DNA from 4 places in the Alteromonas sp. M12 genome. Region 1 is predicted to be linked to each of the others. Evidence: predicted binding sites of a transcription regulator. Region 1 holds the regulator's gene; each other region holds the start of a gene.
The links. Region 1 encodes sigma-54, which starts transcription at its own class of promoters, with help from an activator protein. Its sites were predicted from a motif close to GTTGGCACGNNNNTNGNNT; they were not measured.
Positions count from the first base shown of each region.

Region 2: fliE (flagellar hook-basal body complex protein FliE) is a predicted target of sigma-54. The motif match lies at 2,048-2,066, and genes of this name have one in related genera.
Region 3: VUI23_RS15735 (PEP-CTERM sorting domain-containing protein) is a predicted target of sigma-54. The motif match lies at 3,469-3,487, and genes of this name have one in related genera.
Region 4: VUI23_RS18650 (diacylglycerol kinase family protein) is a predicted target of sigma-54. The motif match lies at 2,435-2,453, and genes of this name have one in related genera.

Region 1 is NZ_CP144164.1:775,604-780,833, forward strand. It holds gene mgtE (magnesium transporter) at 1-1,052, opposite strand, end outside; gene VUI23_RS03255 (HPr family phosphocarrier protein) at 1,141-1,416, opposite strand; gene rapZ (RNase adapter RapZ) at 1,413-2,258, opposite strand; gene ptsN (PTS IIA-like nitrogen regulatory protein PtsN) at 2,255-2,701, opposite strand; gene hpf (ribosome hibernation promoting factor) at 2,720-3,007, opposite strand; gene VUI23_RS03275 (RNA polymerase factor sigma-54) at 3,035-4,513, opposite strand; gene lptB (LPS export ABC transporter ATP-binding protein) at 4,575-5,230, opposite strand, start outside.
Region 2 is NZ_CP144164.1:3,138,189-3,143,418, forward strand. It holds gene fliF (flagellar basal-body MS-ring/collar protein FliF) at 1-1,620, opposite strand, end outside; gene fliE (flagellar hook-basal body complex protein FliE) at 1,640-1,960, opposite strand; gene VUI23_RS13605 (sigma-54 dependent transcriptional regulator) at 2,233-3,576, opposite strand; gene VUI23_RS13610 (ATP-binding protein) at 3,573-4,754, opposite strand; gene VUI23_RS13615 (sigma-54 dependent transcriptional regulator) at 4,934-5,230, opposite strand, start outside.
Region 3 is NZ_CP144164.1:3,667,015-3,672,244, reverse strand. It holds gene secD (protein translocase subunit SecD) at 1-1,613, opposite strand, end outside; gene VUI23_RS15745 (hypothetical protein) at 1,758-2,309, opposite strand; gene VUI23_RS15740 (DUF1439 domain-containing protein) at 2,457-3,011, opposite strand; gene VUI23_RS15735 (PEP-CTERM sorting domain-containing protein) at 3,525-4,112, shown strand; gene VUI23_RS15730 (sterol desaturase family protein) at 4,195-5,007, opposite strand; gene VUI23_RS15725 (hypothetical protein) at 4,997-5,230, opposite strand, start outside.
Region 4 is NZ_CP144164.1:4,335,231-4,340,460, forward strand. It holds gene VUI23_RS18635 (hemerythrin domain-containing protein) at 1-16, shown strand, start outside; gene VUI23_RS18640 (endonuclease/exonuclease/phosphatase family protein) at 139-1,167, opposite strand; gene VUI23_RS18645 (phospholipase A) at 1,403-2,329, shown strand; gene VUI23_RS18650 (diacylglycerol kinase family protein) at 2,495-4,117, shown strand; gene VUI23_RS18655 (hypothetical protein) at 4,433-4,918, shown strand; gene VUI23_RS18660 (mechanosensitive ion channel family protein) at 4,938-5,230, shown strand, end outside.

The DNA.
Region 1 (5,230 bases):
CTTACGTGGCCTAGCGCCATACCACGAATAACCAAGGTTAGTGTTTGATTGCCTGCTACTCCGCCCATACTTGGGACAATTGTATTGAGAATAGCTAACACTGCCATTTGGCTTAGTGTTGCTTCAAAAAGATCACTTACGGCTGCGGCAAGAAGTGCCGTTACTAGATTTACGGCCAACCATACTGAACGCCGCTGCGTACTTTGCAATACCGGGGCGAAGGTATCTTCTTCATCATCCAAACCGGCCATACTCATCATAGAGTGTTCGGCGTCTTCGCGAATAATATCCACTACATCATCTATGGTGATACGACCCAATAGTTGTCGGCTAGAATCGACTACCGGTGCTGACAGCCAGTTATAGCGTTCGAATAATTTTGCCACTTCTGTTTCTGGCATATCAACGGGGATGGCTTCAGCTTCCTCATCCATAATATCTTCAATACTGGAGTCTGGCAGAGCCGTTAGAAGCTTAGTGACTGGTACAGTTCCAATTAAGGTGTCATTTCGACTCACAACATAAAATGTGTCAGTGCTTTCTGGAATTTCACCTTTGAGTCGCAAGTAACGCAGAATCACATCAATGTTTACATCGCTGCGTAGGGTTATGGTGTCGGTATTCATAATGAACCCGGCGGTATCCTCACCATAAGAAAGGGCTTTTTCTGCGCGCTGACGGTCTTGCTCATCCATCGATTTCAGCACGTCTTTTGAGACCGATTGCGGTAAACTGCTTAACGTTTCCGCTAAGTTATCAATCTCCATGTCTTCTAGGGCATCAACAACTTTGTCTGGAAGCATTTGTCCGATGATGCCATTACGTACATCTTCGGACAGTTCTTCTAATACATCGCCATAAAAATCGGAGTCCAACATTTCCCACAGTTCAGTTCTTGATTTGCTTGGGGAAGACTCTAGAAGAAGGGCGATGTCGCAAGCTGGCATGTCGTGAATTGTTTTGCGGACATGCATAAAGCGACCACTGGCCAAGGCTTGATTGATAGCCTTCAGTTGTCGTTGGGCGTGTTTAACCTCTAATGCTTCTGCCATGAATATGCAGCTCAATGAAAAAACTACTAATACTAATAGTTTAGAGGACTAAGGGCAGCAGGTCAGCAATTATTTGCACATTGCTTAACTATTCGTTTTCGTGAAATTTCTCAACTATGAGTTTTTCAATCGCGGCAAGGGCGTGTTCAGCATCGACTCCTTCGCTAATGACGTTAACTTCTTTGCCTTGGGAGCTTTCTAACATCATCAAGCCCAATACACTATTTGCGGAAGCCGATTTCTCCCCTTGAACTAGGGTAACAACGGCATCAAATTGATTGGCTACTTTGACTAATTCAGTAGCCGCTCTTGCGTGTAATCCAAGTTTGTTAACGATGACTATTTGCTTTTCAAATCGATTCATCGATTTAACTCTCGGTGCCTTATTTGAACATCTGGGTGAGACGCTGAAAATGTTTTAGCGAGTGACTCAGCCACATAAACTGAGCGATGTTGGCCTCCAGTACAACCGATTGCTACTGTCACGTAACTACGATTGTTTCTTTCTAGATGAGGAAGCCAAGTTGAAATGAGATTTTGAATTTGCCAGATAAATTTCGTCACTATTGGCTGTGAGCCTAAAAATATCTCGACCGGAGAGTCTAATCCACTGAGGTGCTTTAAGTCTGGCTCCCAATGTGGGTTAGGTAAAAATCGCGCATCGAATACATAATCGGCGTCTTTAGGAATGCCGTATTTAAAACCGAAGGATTCAAATACCAAAACTAGCCTAGAGCTTTTCTTGCCTAGAATTCGCTCTCGAACCAATTCAGCTAATTGATGCACCGAAAGTTTGTCTGTATCTAGATATAAGTCGGCGCGTTCCGCAATAGGGGCTAACAGTTGACCCTCTGCCTGAATCGCATCCGAAAGAGATTTGTTTTGACGAGATAACGGATGCAGTCGACGAGTTTCGCTGAAGCGTTTTATCAGCATGTCATCACTGGCATCTAAATAGACTATGGTCATGTCCCAAGTGGCAGGCAAATAATCAAGAATTTCGACTAATTCACCAGGTACCTTGGGAAGGTTTCTAACATCGATACTCACGGCCACTTGGTCATATTCATCCATAACCGTATGGGTTAGAGTCGGTAATAGGTTAACTGGAATATTGTCGACGCAATAGTAACCTAAGTCTTCTAAAGACCTTAGTGCAATAGATTTTCCTGAACCAGAGCGGCCACTAATAATTATCAGTTTCATGCAACGATTGCCTCGTATAACTGAGCATTATCTTCTGCACGACGAATACGTTTCAGAATTTCCTTATCACTTAATTTTGTCGCGATGGTTGCTAAGGTTTGCAGGTGTCCGGCGGCTTTATCTTCAGGTACTAAAATTGCGAAAAATATGTCCACAGGACAATTATCCACAGCGTCAAAGTTGATAGAAGGATCACTGGTGATTAGCACTGCGACCACATCCTTTAAACCCGACAGTCTACCGTGTGGCAATGCAATACCATTCCCGATTCCTGTGCTGCCCATCTTTTCGCGGCTAACCAGACTATTTAAAATCGTTGTCTGATCAATGTCATCGATTTTTTCTGCCGCTATTAGGCTGATAGTTTCAAGAATTCGTTTTTTACTTGTCCCCTGGACTGCACAACTTGTGCAGTCAGGGGAAAGGATGTCTTTAATTTCCATTAATTAATCTAATATATGTTAATGACGCTTAATTTTTTCCTTGTGCTTGATTACCTGTCGATCAAGCTTATCTATCAATCCGTCAATTGCTGCGTACATATCGTTGTGCTCTGAGGTTGCAAATACTTCGCCTCCGCTAAGATGAACTGTCGCTTCAGCTTTTTGATTAAGCTTCTCGACATTAAGAATGACATGGACATTGTTGATATGATCAAAATGCCTTTCTAGCTTTGTAAATTTATTGTCTACATAATCTCGCAAAGAATCTGTAATTTCTACATGATGGCCAGTAAGGTTAATTTGCATATTAGCGTATTCCTTCTGTTGTTGAGCCTACAGCAGGCTCTTGCGTTGGTTAGACGGTGGGATCGATAAAGACTCCCGGTATTTTGCTATTGTCCTACGGGCGACCTGAATACCTTGGTCTGCCAGTAGATCAGCAATCTTACTGTCGCTAAGAGGCTTGGTAGGAAGCTCTGCTGCGACGAGTTTTTTAATTAATGCGCGAATTGCCGTTGAGGAACACTCTCCTCCAGAATCAGTTGCTACATGGCTGGAGAAAAAGTATTTAAGTTCATAAATTCCTCTAGGCGTATGCATATATTTCTGTGTGGTAACACGGGAAATAGTTGATTCATGCATATCTACCATTTCTGCGACATCATTTAACACCATTGGTTTCATCATTTCAGGTCCATGCTCAAAAAAACCAACCTGCTGCTGAACAATGCAGTTTGCGACTTTGAGTAAAGTGTCATTACGACTCTCTAGACTTTTTATAAACCACTTGGCTTCTTGCATATGCGACCGAATAAATTGACTATCACTGGTGTTTTTAGCGTTCCGGCTCATTGCCGCATATTGCTGATTTACATTCAGCTTAGGCAAACTATCGGGATTTAGCTCAACTTGCCAACGACCATTTTTCTTCATCACTGAAACATCTGGAATGACGTATTCAGATTCACCGATTAACAATGAACTACCAGGGCGTGGATTGAGTGTTTGCAATAACCGCATAGCTTCTCGTAATTCGTCTTCTTTTAGACGAGTTTTACGCATTAAAGTTCGGTAATCTTTACTGCCTAATAAGTCAGCATATTCGCTGATTAATAACTTAGCTTCATTTAACCAAGGGGTGTCAGGTGCAAATTGATTCATTTGTACCATTAAACATTCTTGCGGATTTCTTGAGCCTGAACCAATAGGGTCGAACATTTGAATACGTTTTAAAACGCATTCCACCTCATCAAGTTCAACCTCTTCATGGTCGAGACTAGCAAGAACATCTTCGGTGCTGATAGTGAGGTAACCAGACTCATCAATAGAGTCGATAATTGCGATTGCTATGGCAGTATCAACTTCAGAAAAAGGCGTTAAGCGCATCTGCCACAATAGGTGATCTTGAATATTTTCGGTTGTTTCACCTTGGAAAATTTGGTCGTCATCGCCGCCACTACCACCGCTTATTGAGGCGGGGGCTGAGGAGGCACTGATATATTCGTCCCATGTGCTATCTATGGGTAATTCGTCTGGGATATCTGCTTTTTCTAATGCCTCGTTTGTATCCATGGAATCAGAACTTGCGGATACCGTCTCCTCTGAGAACTTGTCATTACTGTCTGCTAAAGCGGAATCCCCAGTAGGGATATCTGAACCGTCTTCTACTTCTAAAAGTGGATTCGATTCTAACGCTTCCTGTATTTCCTGTTGTAAATCCAGCGTTGATAATTGCAATAGACGTATAGCCTGTTGCAATTGAGGCGTCATTGTTAGTTGCTGGCTGAATTTTAATTGTAACGAGGGTTTCATTTAGTTTTTTTATTCTTACTTGTTTAGCCACAAAGCTTTGGTTAAAAACAACATACCTCTACTATAGCTTGAATTGCTCGCCAAGGTATACATCTCTGACTTGTTGATTATTTAAAACTTCTTCTGCGGTTCCAGAAGCTATCAATTCACCATGACTCACAATATACGCTTTTTCACACACGTCTAGCGTTTCACGCACATTATGATCAGTTATTAATACACCAATACCTCTATCGCGTAGGTGTTGAATTATTTTTTTTATATCGTTTACTGAAATCGGGTCAACACCAGCAAAGGGTTCATCCAATAGAATAAACTCAGGGGCGGCCGCTAATGCACGAGCGATCTCGACTCTTCTGCGCTCCCCGCCTGATAAACTCATGCCAAGGCTGTTACGAATATGGTTAATATTGAATTCATCCAATAATGCATCCGCTTGCTCTTCTCGCTGATCAGAACTTAATTCTTTTCGGGTTTGCAAAATTGCCATGATATTTTGGTAAACGGTTAACTTACGAAATATAGATGATTCTTGAGGAAGATAACCAATTCCTTTTCGTGCACGGATGTGCATGGGTTGTAAGGTTAACTCGGTCTGATCAATATAAATCTCGCCTTTATCGAGTGGCACTAACCCAACAATCATATAGAAGGTGGTCGTTTTACCTGCACCATTGGGACCTAACAGGCCAACAATCTGTCCAGTAGAAACTTCAA
Region 2 (5,230 bases), 2.4 Mb from region 1:
GTCTTCATCTTTGTGTAAATCAGGCAACATCAAAGAACCGTCTGCAGCAAAACCAACCTGCCCCTCATCAAATTCCTGAGATAACATACTAATGGTTTCATCACCTAAGTCTAGCGCGCTATCAACATCAAAGTCTTCGCTTTCAGTGGTGTCTTGAGGATTAATTAAACGACTTAACATCGGTCTAACTAAGGCAAATATCAAGACGATGATAATTAGCGCTCCGGCAGCTACTTTTACCGTTTGCGCAAACCATTCCTCTTTGTAATAAGGAACCTCAACTGGCACATAATCGTCGTCTCTACTAAAGGGGATACTCACCACTTCCAACGAATCACCACGGGTAACATCAAATCCAATTCCACCTTGTAATAAACGGCGAATATTAAGTAATTCCTGTTGTGCTCTAGGTGAGATTGACTCAGTGCCATCTTCTGCCACTTCAGTAATATAATCCACTGCAACCGAAACACTCAATCGTTTAATAAAACCAGTCTGCTGCTTGGTATGACTAATTGTAGTATCTAACTCGTAATTTCGCGTTTCTTCCTTAGAATTTCTACCCGGTAATGTCGTTTGCGAATTACTACCAGTGGCATTTTCAGGAATTGTCGAATCTAAAGGCGGTTGGTTCGTTAATGCTCCAGGTATACCTGCGATTGCTCCGCCTATGCTGTTCTCTTCCACCAGCATTTCACTGCGTATTGCCGGCAAATCTGGGTTATATCGGCGCTGGGTCTGTTCAACAGCGGTGAAGTCCATGGTTACGTCAGCTTGCGCTGTGTAATTTCCTAAGCCCAATACTGGGATCAAGATAGAATCAATTTTTTCTAAATAGGCATTCTCGCGCTGTTTCTCTAACTCATATTCTTTTCTTGAGCGCGCAGATGCTGCATCTTGAGAACCGGAGTTGAGTAATCGGCCATTACTATCTGTGACCGTAACTCGGCTTGGTTCCATACCTTGAACGGCTGAACCAACAATATCAATAATCGCGTCGACTTCTTCATTTGATAAACTAGAGCCTCGCCCAGAGGTAACAACAACAGTTGCACTGGCTTTTTTCTCACGCCGCGCAAAAACGTTTTCAACCGGTAAAGCTAGTAACACTTTTGCCCGTTTAACCCCATTTATTTCCTCAATAGTTCGCGCTATTTGTTGTTCTCTGGCGTGTTTTAAACGTTCTTTTTCAACCCGTTGTGAAACCCCAAATCCCATGTCTTGCATGATAATGTCTGCACCAGAGTTTTCAGAAGAAGAAGAAGAAAGCCCCTGACGAGTCATATTTAGTTTTATATTTTTGTAATCGCTTTCTAAAACTTTAACGACATTACCCTCAAGAATATAATCTGGATAATTTTGATCAAGATAATCAAGGGTCTCGATAAGCTCTTGGGTGTCCATTTTGCCCAATGGGCGGTATGTAGGTTCTTGCGCCCAAATGACAATAAAAATAGCAATGGCGATACAAATTACCAGAGCAATCACTATGGTTACTTGGCGCATTAAATCTACGCTACCTAATGCGTCCATGAAACCAGATTTATGCTCTAGTTCTGTGGAGTCTGAATAATTATCATTGTCACTAAGTGCAAGCTCAGTGCTAGTTGCCTCGGCCACGAGTTATCCTCTTGCTATGTTAAACTGGCATGTTCATGATTTGCTTGTAAGCTTCTAGCACTTTGTTTCGTACTTGTACTGTAGCTTCAAAAGCAATACTGGATTTTTCTTTAGTCAACATGACGTCAGCTAAACTCATATTCGGATCACCCATCTCAAATGCCTCTTGTTTGCCTTTGGCATCGAGTTGCATATCATTAACTGTGTTAATAGCCTGACCTAGCATCTCGGCAAAATTATGGGAGGAAGGATTGGTGCCAGGAAGCTGGGCAACATCCATTTGTGCATTTGACGCCATTGCCTGCATTTCTTGATATAAAGATTGTGCTTTGATTTCCATGTGTCGCTCCAGTGGTATAATCAATAGGCTTTGCGAGAGTCAAAAAAATGCGGCAAAGCGATAGTTTTTTAAACGTATAGCATAACTAAGCAATCTCAATGCCAACCTTTATTTACAATAAATATCAATGAGTTACAAGTTTTGTCATTTTATTGACGGAGCCACTTGCTTTAAGTGTGATGGGGGTAGGATGGAAGTCATGCGGAATCCCCCCCGTAAAAACCATAAAAAATAGCCGTTGGAGAAACGGCTATTGTGAAAACGTGGGATAATTAAGCGGGTAGCTCGATTCCTACCTCGCGCATACGCGCCAATTTATATCGCAAGGTTCTGGGACTAATACCCAATCTTTCAGCTACATCTTTACGACGACCGTTGCAGGATTGCAAAGTGTCTAAAATGATTTGGTGTTCTTGATGACGCAGTTCACTACCTAATTTACTATCATCAACTTCATTTTGACTTGATTGGTCACTAACAAGTGTTTGGCCTGTCTCGATTTCAATCATCAAGTCATTAGCATCAATTGTTTCTCCATCGGATAAGATAAGTGCGCGCTGAATTACGTTCTCTAATTCTCTCACGTTGCCAGGCCATGCATGCTGCATCAACTTACTTCGCGCAGAAGCGGTTAAACTAGGAGCAGCCTGTTTACCATTATAGTGTCGTTCTATCATGTGCTCGGCCAAAGGCACTATGTCCCCTGCTCGCTTATCCAACGGGTGCCACATCAATGGAAAAACATTTAATCGATAGTACAAATCTTCTCTAAATTTTCCGTCACTAACCACTTGTTTTAAATCGCGGTTACTAGTGGCAATTACGCGTACATCCAATGCAATGGTTTTACGGCCACCTAGTCTCTCAACTTCTTTTTCCTGCAATACACGCAATAGCTTCGCTTGTAGTGCTAAATCCATTTCGGTGATTTCATCTAATAAAATACTACCACCTTGGGCCAGTTCAAACTTACCTGGCGAGGCTTGAAATGCACCGGTAAAGGCACCTTTTTCATAACCAAATAAAGTCGCTTCCAACATATTCTCTGGTATCGCAGCACAATTAATTGCTACAAACGGCTGGTCTTTGCGACTAGATTGATCATGGATATAACGAGCCAATACTTCCTTACCTGATCCACTCGGTCCCAATACCATTACAGTGGCGTCAGAGGTAGCGACTTTCTTAGCAAGATTAAGCAAGTTAATACTTAGTGGATCAGCAGCAATAGGATCGCGAGACTCCACCTGCTGAGCAGGTGCATATCGCCCAACCAAATTTAGCAACACTTCAGGACTAAATGGTTTTGATAAATAATCGGTAGCGCCATCACGCATGGCTTGAACCGCATCATCAATAGTGGCGTATGCTGTCATAAGCAAAGTAGGTAAACTGGGAAACTTGTTTTTAATACTGCGCAGTAATGAAAGACCACTCATCTCACCCATTTGAATATCGCTAACCACTAAGTCAACTTTATGTGAGCTGAGTTTGACCATCGCTTGTTCAGCCGAGTTTGCCTCTATCACTTCATAACCGCCAAGTAATAAGGTGTCGACTAATGCCTCTCTTAACCCGGCATCATCTTCTACAATTAATATGCTGGTTTGACTCACGATTTCTCTCCCAAAGCCTGTTTAGTTGTCTGGCTTGATTTAATGATTGGAAGCATGAGACTAAAACATGCTCCTGCGCCTGGCATATTTGAAACAGTCACCGAACCACCGTGGGATTTAGCCACTGTGGCAACTACCGAAAGTCCCAAACCTGTGCCATGGCTTTTTGACGTATAAAAAGGTTCAAAAACTCGATTTAGACTTTGTGGATTTATGCCGGGGCCGTTATCTTGGATTTGTAAACTCACTTGCTGACTATCGCTCAAACAGCTAATAGTTATCTGGCAATCTTCAGGCTGTTCTTGAATCGCATTGTGTACAATATTTTGTAGCGCACCTATAAGTGCGGGCTTGTTACCTAAAATTGTTAATTGTGGATCGATATCTTTCACGCTCAACTGTGCGTTTGCTTGCTGAACCATGTTTTCTGATGAAACCAATAATTCAGACATCAATTCTGCAACAGAAATGTTTTGAACGACTTGCTCTTCGCCACTTTTAGCAAACAACAACATGTCATTTACCTGACCTTCTAAGTCTTTCAACCTGAGCATTAACTTTTCACTAAAACGCTCTCGCGCACTATCACTAAGTTGGTTACTTGCTAAATTAGAAGCGTATAAAATGGCTGCCGACAGAGGTGTACGTATTTGATGCACGATCGAAGCCACGGTTTTGCCCAACGAAGATAAGCGTTGCATATGGCTAATGCGCTGCTGCAACTGTCTGGTTTCAGTCAAATCGGTTAAAACAATGAGCTGTCCAGGTTCGGCTGTTAATGGCGTGATTGATAATTTAACCTTTCTACCATCATGTAATGAAACTTCATGACCATCGTCGGCTTGAGGTTTAAACGAGCGGGCAATAATTTTTCGCCAAGCTTGCCCTTCTAAAGGCTCTCCTAACAACGCTTTGGCTAAGGCATTAGCTTGTTTTACCTGACCTTGTCCATTAATTACGACAACGCCAGCCGGCATTACCTGTAAAAGGTGTTCAAGCCGAGTGGCTTGGCTTTTCAACTGTTCGAATTCTTGTTTCGACACTTCAGTAGTAGATAAATTCAGCGGTTGAGGTGCAGCTAAACAAGGGTCAAGCTCACGTGAATGAGACGATGATGTACTGCGAACTTGGTTCTGGTCGTCTTCATACGATATGTTGAATGCACTGCTTAGCGCCATAATGTCCTCACGTCAAAAATATTACATATAGTGAGTATTTAGCATATCGCATGCCAATTATTTTACTCGTAATATCAACGAGTTAAATGATTTTAGAAGAAATATTAAACGTCAACAAAATGACGGGAGGGAGTTTTATCAAAAAATAGCGCAATCAATGTATCAATTAAAACATCGCGTTAGTCGCGAACAATTCCGTATTTACGCATTTTCTCAACCAGAGTTGTACGGCGCATCCCCAAGACTTCAGCGGCTCTTGCAACAACACCATCTTGCTGATCAAGCGCTTGATTTATCATACTGATTTCCAATTCAGATAAATACTCTTTGAGGTTCATACCATCTGATGGCAAAGCTGAATTGGTATGTAACTCACCATTTTGAACTTGTTCGCTATTATCATCGGAATCAACCAATTCATCATCGCTGTCATTTGTATCGTTAAATAATGCGATTATAGCTTCACGTTCTAACAA
Region 3 (5,230 bases), 2.1 Mb from region 1:
TCAATGGCTGAGAAGTTACTTTGTCCACGCCTTCGCTGTTCTTTTATTCGCTCAAAAATTAGCACATTTGTATCTACGGCCATGCCCACGGTTAATACCAAACCAGCAATACCGGGGAGAGTAAGCACCACATTTGGTAACAATGCCATTAAGCCCAATAAACACACTAGGTTAAGCACCAAACTGGTGTTAGCAATTAAGCCGAGTTTTCGATACCACAAGCCCATAAATAGCAACGTAATGCCTAAACCAATGGCTAATGCCATGATCCCGTTGTTGACATTGTCTTGCCCCAAAGAGGCTTGAATTGTGCGTTGTTGAACTATAGTAATGGGAGCGTCTAACGAGCCTGCGCGTAAGAGTAATGCAAGGTCAGATGCCGCCTGATGACTTTCTAAATTAGTGATGCTAAAACGGTTACCCAACTGACTTTGAATAGTCGCAACGCTGATGACTTTGCTTTTTTTGATCATCTCATCAGCAGCGTTTCTGTGGTACTCAGAAAAAACCACTACCATAGGCTTGCCAATATTGTTTTTGGAGAACGCTGACATTTTTTGACCGCCAATAGCATCTAACGACAGGTTCACCAAGGCAACGCCCATTTCGTCGCGGCCTGTGCTGGCATTTTCGATACTCGCTCCTGTAAAAATGGGCTTTGAAGCTACCCGCAAATGACGACCGTCTTCATCGCGAAAGGTTTTAGTTCCAATTGCACTATCGCCAGCTATTTCATAAAAATCTAATGAGGCTGTCGCTCCTATGATTCGTTTGGCTTGTTCTGGATCTTTAACCCCAGGTAATTCCACACGAATACGATTCTTTCCTTGTCGTTGCGTAACTGCTTCGGTAATTCCTAACTCTTCAATTCTGCCACGTAGAGTTGTAATTGCCTGGGCCATAGTTTCACTGTGAAATGTGCTAAGGCTTTGTTGGGAATACATTAAAATGCCGTTGTTATCATCGACAGATGTGTAAGTTATGCCCGGCAAACGTTTCTGTAATTCGTTTACTACTATTTTCACATTGCCGGATTGATGACTCAAAAAATGTAAGTTAATTTTGCTCGTCAAATCCTCGTTATCAGCAGCAACCTTGACAGTCATACCGCGCAAACTATTTTGATGAATGATTTGCAGGGCTTCGTCTTTGGCACTTTCTATTCTTTCTTGATCAGCTTTGTGGATATCCACTTCCAGTACAAAGAGCACTCCACCGCTTAAATCTAAGCCCAATTTAATCGGCGACATACCTAGTTCGTCGAGCCACTTAGGGGCCGCAGATTGGCTTCCTAAGCGGACTTGGTATGCCGAACCTAAATTACTTTTTAGCTGCTGCTGTGCCCGTGACAGTGTTTCATCGTCTCCTTCAATAACGACCTTACTGTCTACTTCGCCGTTGATAATTTGTTTAACTTGAATGTCTTCTTGTTGCATTAAATTACGCAACTGTTGTGGCGACGGCAGTGATTGAGTTGGGGTTTGCGCGCTAATCAATAACGCGTTGTTGCTCCCGTATAGTGTTGGAATCGCATTTAATCCCAGAATGAGTACAGTGACAATGATCACTATTATTTGCCAAGTATGCTTGGGTTTTGCAGTTGTTTTACGCATATTCGTTCTCTTTTTACCCAAATGAAGCGCTTTGAAGCGACTATCATTTAGGGGGCAAGGGCGCGGATTCGCGCCAATGCAAAATAAAATTCAGTACTGAAAGTACAATTAATAAAAGTGCGCTCTAACCAGCGCGAGAACGTTTTAACTTAGGTAGGTAATGGTGCCGGTATAAAGCGTGTTTGCGTCTTTCCAGCCATTTAATTTGCTTTGATTACTTGCCGCATCGGGGCGCAAATACCAAGGAATATCAACACTTGGTGTTAATGGTGCTAAAAAGTGCTGACGGCCTAAAATTTCGGGGAGAAATTCGTAGGCTAAAACAAATATAGGTTCGTTTTGAATTGAAGAGCTAAAAGCGCTATATGCTGAGCGTTCGAATGGGGGCCAGCGTATGTCACGATTAAATCTAATATGTTCAGGAGGAATTTCCGAGCGAAAGTCATCGCCTACTTGATTGTTATGCTCTTTTAACCTGTTATTTCGTTTAATAAGCAGGTAATCCGACGACAAAATTTGAGTGGTGTGGTTGAGTTTAGCAACACTGTTTGGATTATCGATGTTGTGATTATAAACACTAATATGTACTGTTTTATTTTCGCTATGCAGTGAGATTTCTAAACCGCGGGCAGGGGAGCTTAGTACCGCAAAAAGTGCAATACACATACTTAAAATAAACGCCCGCCAAGTCCACATGAAACTGATTAATATACCCTTGTTGAATTGTTAACTTTAATAAGGACGAACTGAAAAAATGCAAGGCCACTTATAAATAATACTCAGAAGTTGCAGCCTATGCTTTCGTTGAACCTAAATAGCTGGTTCGACGATTTCTAATCTAAACTAAAGACTTGGCACCAATTGAATCGCACCTTCTACCACTTTTATATTCAAAGGGACTTTGCTCAAGAGCGCAACTTTAGGGTCTGCCATATCTAATTTATACACTGGTGTGGTCGCTAAAAATGTATTAATCAGATTCATTACTTGGTCATTTAGTAGGTTCAAATTACCTTTATATTTACCCGCTTCAACCGTTGAGTCGACGAGTTTAAGGTTTTGTAAATATACTGCTTTTTTATCACTGTCGTAAGAAGGGCTACCTTCGATTTGCAACATTAAACGTACTGGATATTTAAATGCGAAGGCGTTTATTTCTGCACCGGAATCAACGCCAAGGGCGATGACATCCCGGTTGTCCGGACCAATATTAACACTTAGATTGTTAACGTTCAGCTCTACAGGCAACCCCATTACATTGACCTTTTCGCTTAAATTGGGGAGTTGTTGGCTTAGTAATGATTGCACTTGAGCGTTTGAGAATGAAAAAACCGATAAGCCTTGTGTGCTGGCACACCCAGTTAGAAATAAAGCTCCAATTACAAATAAAATTTTCATGACAAACCTTCTGGTGATTTGATAACAATAAAGTGGCACAACGTTAGCGACTAAATAAACAATATGATTGTAACGTTTCACAGCTTAAGATCGACGAACGCTTAGTTCGTATTGTACGAGCTTGCAGTGCGTAATGCTATTAGTCTTAAACTCGGGAGGAGGTGAAAAGAAATAAATGCTAGTAAACAAAATTTTAATTGCAGCGAAGCTAGATATTTGTTTTTTGCGCTTAAACTTGAAAATAAGTGCTTACGACTAACACTATTCACTAGTAGTGATATATCTGAATCGATAACCTTAAATTTAAAAACAGCCAAATATGGTCGCTCAATAATATCTTGGGTATTATACTTAAGTATATGATAGAGATGAGATTTTTTGTCAGATTTATTTACAATAGATTTTTATTCTAAAACGTGAATTGATAAATAATCGTTATTTATCAATCGTTTAAAATATTGGCCTGACTATTGCTTTTGTTTTAACAGTTGTATCATTTATGAGGTTTTAAAAATGAATAAAGTGTTATGTTTAGTTGCTTTACTTTTCGCGGGCGTGGCTAATGCCACTATTATTTCCGGTGATTTTCGCACTGAAAGTGACCTTCCATATTGTTGTTTCGACGCTGGCCCATTAGTTTATGAGAACTTAAATGCATCGGTTGGAGCGGGTAACGAATTAGACAGTACAGACTTGTTGAGTAATGACAGCGGTTGGTTTGGAGGTTCAGTATTTATCGATCTCGACCCGACAACAAACATCGTTACTCTCAGTTCACAAGATAACCTCGATTTTGAAGTTTTCACTGCTTTTATTAGCAATATCGTTTTTGATGCCGGTGAATCAATTACAGGATTGTCATGGATATCAGGAAATTTAACCGATATCGCCGTTCCTGAAGCATTGTCTTTTACCGCCAATAGTATTGAAATCAGTTATGATGTTGGTAGCGGTAATGACTTTTTCTATTTCACCGGAACCCAAGCACAGTTTCAAATTGAAACTCAATCTGGTTCTGTAGCAGTACCTGCGCCAGCTTCCGTTTTATTGCTTAGCTTAGGTTTATTAGCGTTGGTTGGAAGAAAAAGATATCACGCTTAATTAAGTACTATTCAAAGCCTCGATAAAATCGGGGCTTTTTTATATCTGGAATTTCGCTTTTTAGGTGAGAGTGAATAAAACCCTAGTGTAAGTTGCGGGGATTGTTGAATAATAGTTTCAAAGCACAAGAGGCACTTTTTTGCTGTCTTACTTTGTTAAATAGTATTCGCCATGGTGTGAATACCACATCATAAAATGACACCTTGTATTGACGTTCAGTCACGCCATAATTTGGAGCTTCGCCATCGCTGCTGACGAAGGTTCCGAAAATTTTATCCCAAACAATGAGTACACCAGCATAATTTTTATCAATATATTGTGGATTACTGGCGTGATGTAAGCAGTGGTGAGTTGGTGTATTAAACACTTTACCAAGTACTTTGAATTCGGGACCAAGTTCGGTATGCACAAAAAATTGGAATGCCAGATTCAAGGCTACCACTGCCAATACTAATTCGGGCGTATAACCCAAAATAATCAATGGAAGCCAAAATATCCACATGCCAACAATGGGATAGAAAAGACTTTGCCGCATAGCAGTAGAAAAATTCATATTGGTGGAACTATGATGCACAACATGAGCTGCCCATAACCAATTGCATTGATGACTAGCACGATGAAACCAATAGTATAAAAAGTCTTGTAATACGAATGCTAAAACTAACCATAGGGGACTTAATTCAATAGTAAATATAGCAAAATTGCTATGTACCCAATAAAAAAATGGCATTAATGCGAGCATAGCAAGTATGTCTGTTGCTTGATGAGACAAGGCTAAACCTAGGTTTAAACCAAACTCTTTTAATGAATAACTTTCTCTGCGTTTACGCACTTCTATGCCAATAGCAATAAGAAATAACGGGCTGAGCAATAACAAGATATATTCAACGCTCATAGAGTAACTTCCTTAGTCGTTTGCCGGCTAATTTAAAGTCGTAAAACATCACTACTTTTAGCAGCCAATTGGGGACCCACGTATTGCTTTGGCCTTCAATTAGATACTGTAAATGTGGTTTTGCACTATTGCTAATATAATTAATTTGACCTTGATGCTGTTGTATCGGTCCGTTTCCTACAATCTGATATACAAGCTTAGTATCACTAAGTTGAATGATCTC
Region 4 (5,230 bases), 1.5 Mb from region 1:
GCAAAAACCTCATTAACGATTTAGTTCCTCTCCCCTACTTAGGGTCCTGCTGCTCTGATTAAGTTCTAGAGCAAGCCACTGTCTTCAACACTACTGGAGGCGGTGGTTTTTTTTATTGTTTAGATGCGTTAGTAAATGTTATCGCCATTCAAAGTGAGTTATCACTGGTAGATGTTCAGATAGCTTAGAAAAAGTAAGCGATTGAATCCCCATACTTTTTTTCTCCGTTGCGGTAATGTCATCGGGATCAAATATGTAACCGCCGACCAACTGAAGTCTATTCGGACTATAAATTACTAAATCCATCACTCTAGAGGGAAACTTTGTACCTCGACCATCCCAAGTCCAAGTTTGTTTTCCATCCAAATGCTTCAACTCTGCGGCGATCAAACCAAAATGAGGTTTAGAGTAAGGCCCTGAAAGTATTAGCAAAGGCATTACTGTACTAACCAGATTGAAATCTCCCGCTAAAATTATTCCATCCACATGGGTGCGTTCAATTACTTTTCCAATTAATCGGCGTATTTCCCTTGCCTCAATTCTTCTTTTATCTTCAGCCCAACTGCTCGGGTCACTACCACAACATTCTAAATCAGCAGAAACCACCAACAATCTATTTCCACCCTCGAGTAATATCACTCCGTTAACTGCTATTCCGTCATCTAAGGTATTGGCGTACTTCACATCACCTGCATTAATCATACGCTGGTGTATGCGCTTTTTTTCAGACTTTGGATAGGGGATTATGTTTGAGAATTCCGGCAAGACTTCGTGAGGAAAACGGCTAATCACAACATTTCGTTGCCGTCCCCCACTGCTGCCAAAATTGATATGCCAATCCGTGTTTTGTGCCAAACTATCTTTAGGTAAAGCGTTATATAAGTGCGATTTATTGGTTAAAGGGGAAACTTCGTCTAATAATAAAATATTCGACTTGCCTCTAGCGACAAGTGCTTTTAGTACCTCAGGAGACTTCACAAACGCATCTCCTGACACATTCCAAGATAGCACGTTGATACTCCCTTTATGACTTCCCCCCTGCGCTGCAGCATCAGGTTTGAAGTCGACAGAACGATTAGTTGATAAGTTTGCAGTAACAATTGTGTTTTCAGCTGATATGGCAGTTAAAGGGATGAACATCAGCAAAACGGTGAATATGATTGGCATAATCGTGTTTTTCTTATTGTGAATAAAAAACGGAGATTAGATTATAAACAATTTACTATTTAATGTCCGCAACCTCTCAGCCCCGCAGTAAGCTAAACAACTAAGCATTGTCATAAAACGAAAATACTGGTTTAACGAATTCTGAATATTTAAAGAAAAGTTGCCTTTTGTGCTTTTAAAAATCAGTAATTAATGAAAAGATCTGTTTACTTTATCTTCATCGAGCAGCAACCCCATGGAACGTTTAAAACAAAGGATAGTGATTCTTGTCAGTCTGATAAGTTTAACTGTTAGCCAATTTGCCGTGGCGCAAGTAATTACCGATTCAGATCTGGAAGAAGAATCAAGTAAGGTTGAAGAAACCTTAACGGAAAAACGCGACGCCTCAGATGACTTAGCATTAAAAATTCCCTTTGCAATAACCCAATATAAAACCAATTATATTTTGCCAGTTACTTACGTAAAAGATCCTAACACTATTGGCGTAACTGAGCTGGATTCAGAAAACGTCGATAATCTAGAAGCAAAATATCAAATCAGTGTGAAGCTGCCAATTCACATTAACGATGACAACTTATCTGGGATATACGCCGGTTTCAGTGTGACATCTTTTTGGCAGGTGTATAACGATGAGGCATCAAAACCATTTCGTGAAACTAATTATGAACCGGAAATATTCTATTTTTGGAAAACCCATTATCGATTCCTAGGCATAAAATTTGATCAAGTTCACTTGGGCTTAAATCATAATTCCAATGGCCAAAGCGGGTTAAAATCTAGGAGCTGGAACCGTTTATATGCGTCTGCATTGTTTAGTGACAAAGACTCAGTGTATTACCTTAAAGCCTGGTATCGGATCCCAGAAGATGAAAAAGAAACAGTAAATAGCCCAGAAGGGGATGACAACCCAGACATTACCGATTATCTCGGGCATTTTGAGATCGGATATGGAAAAAAGGTCGGCAACTTCAATTTTCTCACTTTAGTCAGAAATAATTTAAAATCAGATAATAAAGGCAGCATAGAATTGAATATCACCTATCCTTTAAACAAAAGGTACGATGTCGTATTCCAATATTTTAACGGTTATGGTGACTCTTTGATTGACTACAACCGTCACCAACAACGTTACGGTATAGGAATTCAACTCAAATATTTGTAATGTGTAAAAAATGCGAAAGCGCCTGTATTTATTGCGCCCATTTAACCTTTAAACACATAGGACTATAATTTTTAATTACATATCAATAAGATAGAAAACATTAAGGTTGGCACGTAGTTCGCTTTACTTTGTCGAGTAGATTCAATTTTCGAAATAGGGTGAAGTATGTTTATTATAAAATACTATGGACTGGGCGGGATTTTATCATTAGCTCTTGCCTTGCTGATTGATAGCTTTTTGTTCAAAGTATTGTTTATCTGGATTGGCCTTTCGCTTATTTTGGTCACCTTTGCCTATTCAGTCCAATCACCTAAAATTTTTAGAAAAAAAATTGATGGTTCAATCCCATTCTATGTGAAGTGGGTTTTTGTGCCCTTTTTTGTTGGTGTGCAGTTGTATAACGCTTGGGCTCGTAAAAACGACAGCGTCCCGCCAATCCAAAAAATTCGTGACAAGCTATTTCTTGCCTGCCGCTTATTTCCTTCCGATATGCCAGAGCTAAATCATTTAGAAGTCAAAGCGGTACTCGATGTGACGGCTGAATTCGATGGGCTAGATGTTTCTGCCCATGGTGAAAATATGGACTATCTGAATGTTCCCGTATTAGATCATCAAACTCCTTCGAAAGATGATTTGATGCAAGCCATTAGCTGGATAGACAATCATATTAAAACCGGCAAAGCCGTCGTTGTCCATTGTGCGCTAGGTAGAGGCCGGTCTGTATTGGTTATGGCCGCTTACTTGTTAAGTAAAAGTCCAGAATTGTCAGTAGAAGAAGCCATCAAAGAAATCAATCAAACCCGTTCCACCGCAAGGTTGAATAAACATCAGTTAAAAAAGCTAAAAGACTTGCACAGCCAAGGCGTATTTACTCAAAAAAATCGACTCGCTATAGTTGCCAACCCTGTTGCTGGCGGCGGTAAATGGCAAGACAGCAAAGAGGAAATTATTCAACGCCTGTCACCTCACTTTGATTTGCAAATATACCAAACAACGCCAGAACAAGATGGCAAAGAAATGGCTCAACAAGCCATAAAAGAAGGTGCAAAATGCATTATTGCATGCGGCGGTGATGGCACCTTGACAGAAGTTGCGACTCAATTGGTCAACACAGATTTAACGTTGGGCATAATGCCTATGGGAACCGCTAACGCGCTTGGTCACGCACTCTATGGCCCTTCTTCGAAAGTAACGCCTGTAGCAGTTGCCTGCGATGCTATTATTGCCGGTAATGTTATGCAAATTGATACTGCAACTTGCAATGATGAACTTGTACTTTTAGTGGTAGGCATTGGCTTTGAACAGAAAATGATAGAAAAGGCTAATCGTGATGAAAAGAATAATAGCGGTCAATTCGCTTATTTAGGGGCATTGTACGATGCTATAGAAGTCAATAACAGCGCCAACTTAAATATCCAAATTGACGACAATGATCCGCAATCGATTCATACTGGAAGTTTAGTCATTGCCAATGCGGCGCCAGCCACCACTGTATTAGCACAAGGTGGAGGACTACCAGATTTTACTGACGGTTTGTTAGATGTTACTTGGCTTACTAATACCTCAAGCGCCAGTGAAAATTACTTAAAATTAGCGCAACTAGCGCTGCGAACCATGTTTGATAGTGGCGACGACGAAACTATTCAGCACACCACAGCTAAACGCATAACAGTCAAATCCGAAGGCAAACTAAAGTATGTAGTAGATGGGGAAAACAGAGAAGCTGATAGCATTCAAGTAACCCAGAACCCGCAGTCCTTGAAGGTCTTTTCTCAACCCAAAAACTAGGCTGGATGCCATGCAAGCGATACGATTTTCAATCAAGCAGTAGGTATTTACTGCTTGATTGAATTCGGCAAACTTACAACTCCCTCGAACATAAGTAAGTAATATTTACTCAAGCTCAATATATCACCAATCAAGAGTTGCCAATAAATACATATAAATCAGTAAGTTAAACTATGGCGCAAATATTGAATAATAATTAGTGAATAACCCATAGCGATTAAACAAGATTGGTAAGTAGCAATATTTTTCACATAGCGTAAACAAAGAACACATGCGCACCTAAATTTAAGGTAAAGATTCACTAAGGAGCTCAGAATGTCAGTGGTTAACAATAATAAAGAAGATAGATTAGAAGCCAACCGGACGCTTCTCAAAGCGGTAATTCAAATGTGCCGATTAGGTGGTGATTTTTATAACCTTATAGGTCAAAACATTAAACACTATGCCATTAAACAAGTCTGTTTTGACATGGCGAAAAGCTATTTCAAACAGATACCTGAACTTGTCGAAATTGCCCAAGACCGCTATCAATTATCCGAACAAGAAACCATGACTTCTACTTCCATAGAAGACTATTACCATAATATTTTGAGCAAGCAGGTCAAATTAAATCCCCCAGACCTACTTAAGCATTTGATTGAAGTTGAAGAACAGCATTTAGCAGAATTAAATAACGCGATCGACGCAACAAGTGAACTTGATGTTAAAGGCGCTATTTCAAAAGTAGTCGCGCAAATAATCGTGACTTACCAAAAGTTAACGGATCTAACACATTCAATTTCAGATAACCAAACCTCATAGAAAATGGGAAGTATTGAATATGGAACTTATTGAAATAGATAAATTTTGGACATTAATTCACGACAAGCTTGAAGGGTGGCTGGAATCTGGAATCAAACATTTACCTAATTTTGTAGTGGCCATACTACTCGCCATTGTTTTTGGCCTTATCGCTAAGTTTGTGGGTAGAGCGGTTCGAAATGTACTGCGAAGAACCTTAGAGTCAAGACAGATAGCTGACTTGTTAGCATCCATTATTAAAGTAATGGTGCTAATTGCAGGACTCTTTATAGCTTTAGACTTCCTTGGATTGACCGGCACAGTGACGTCATT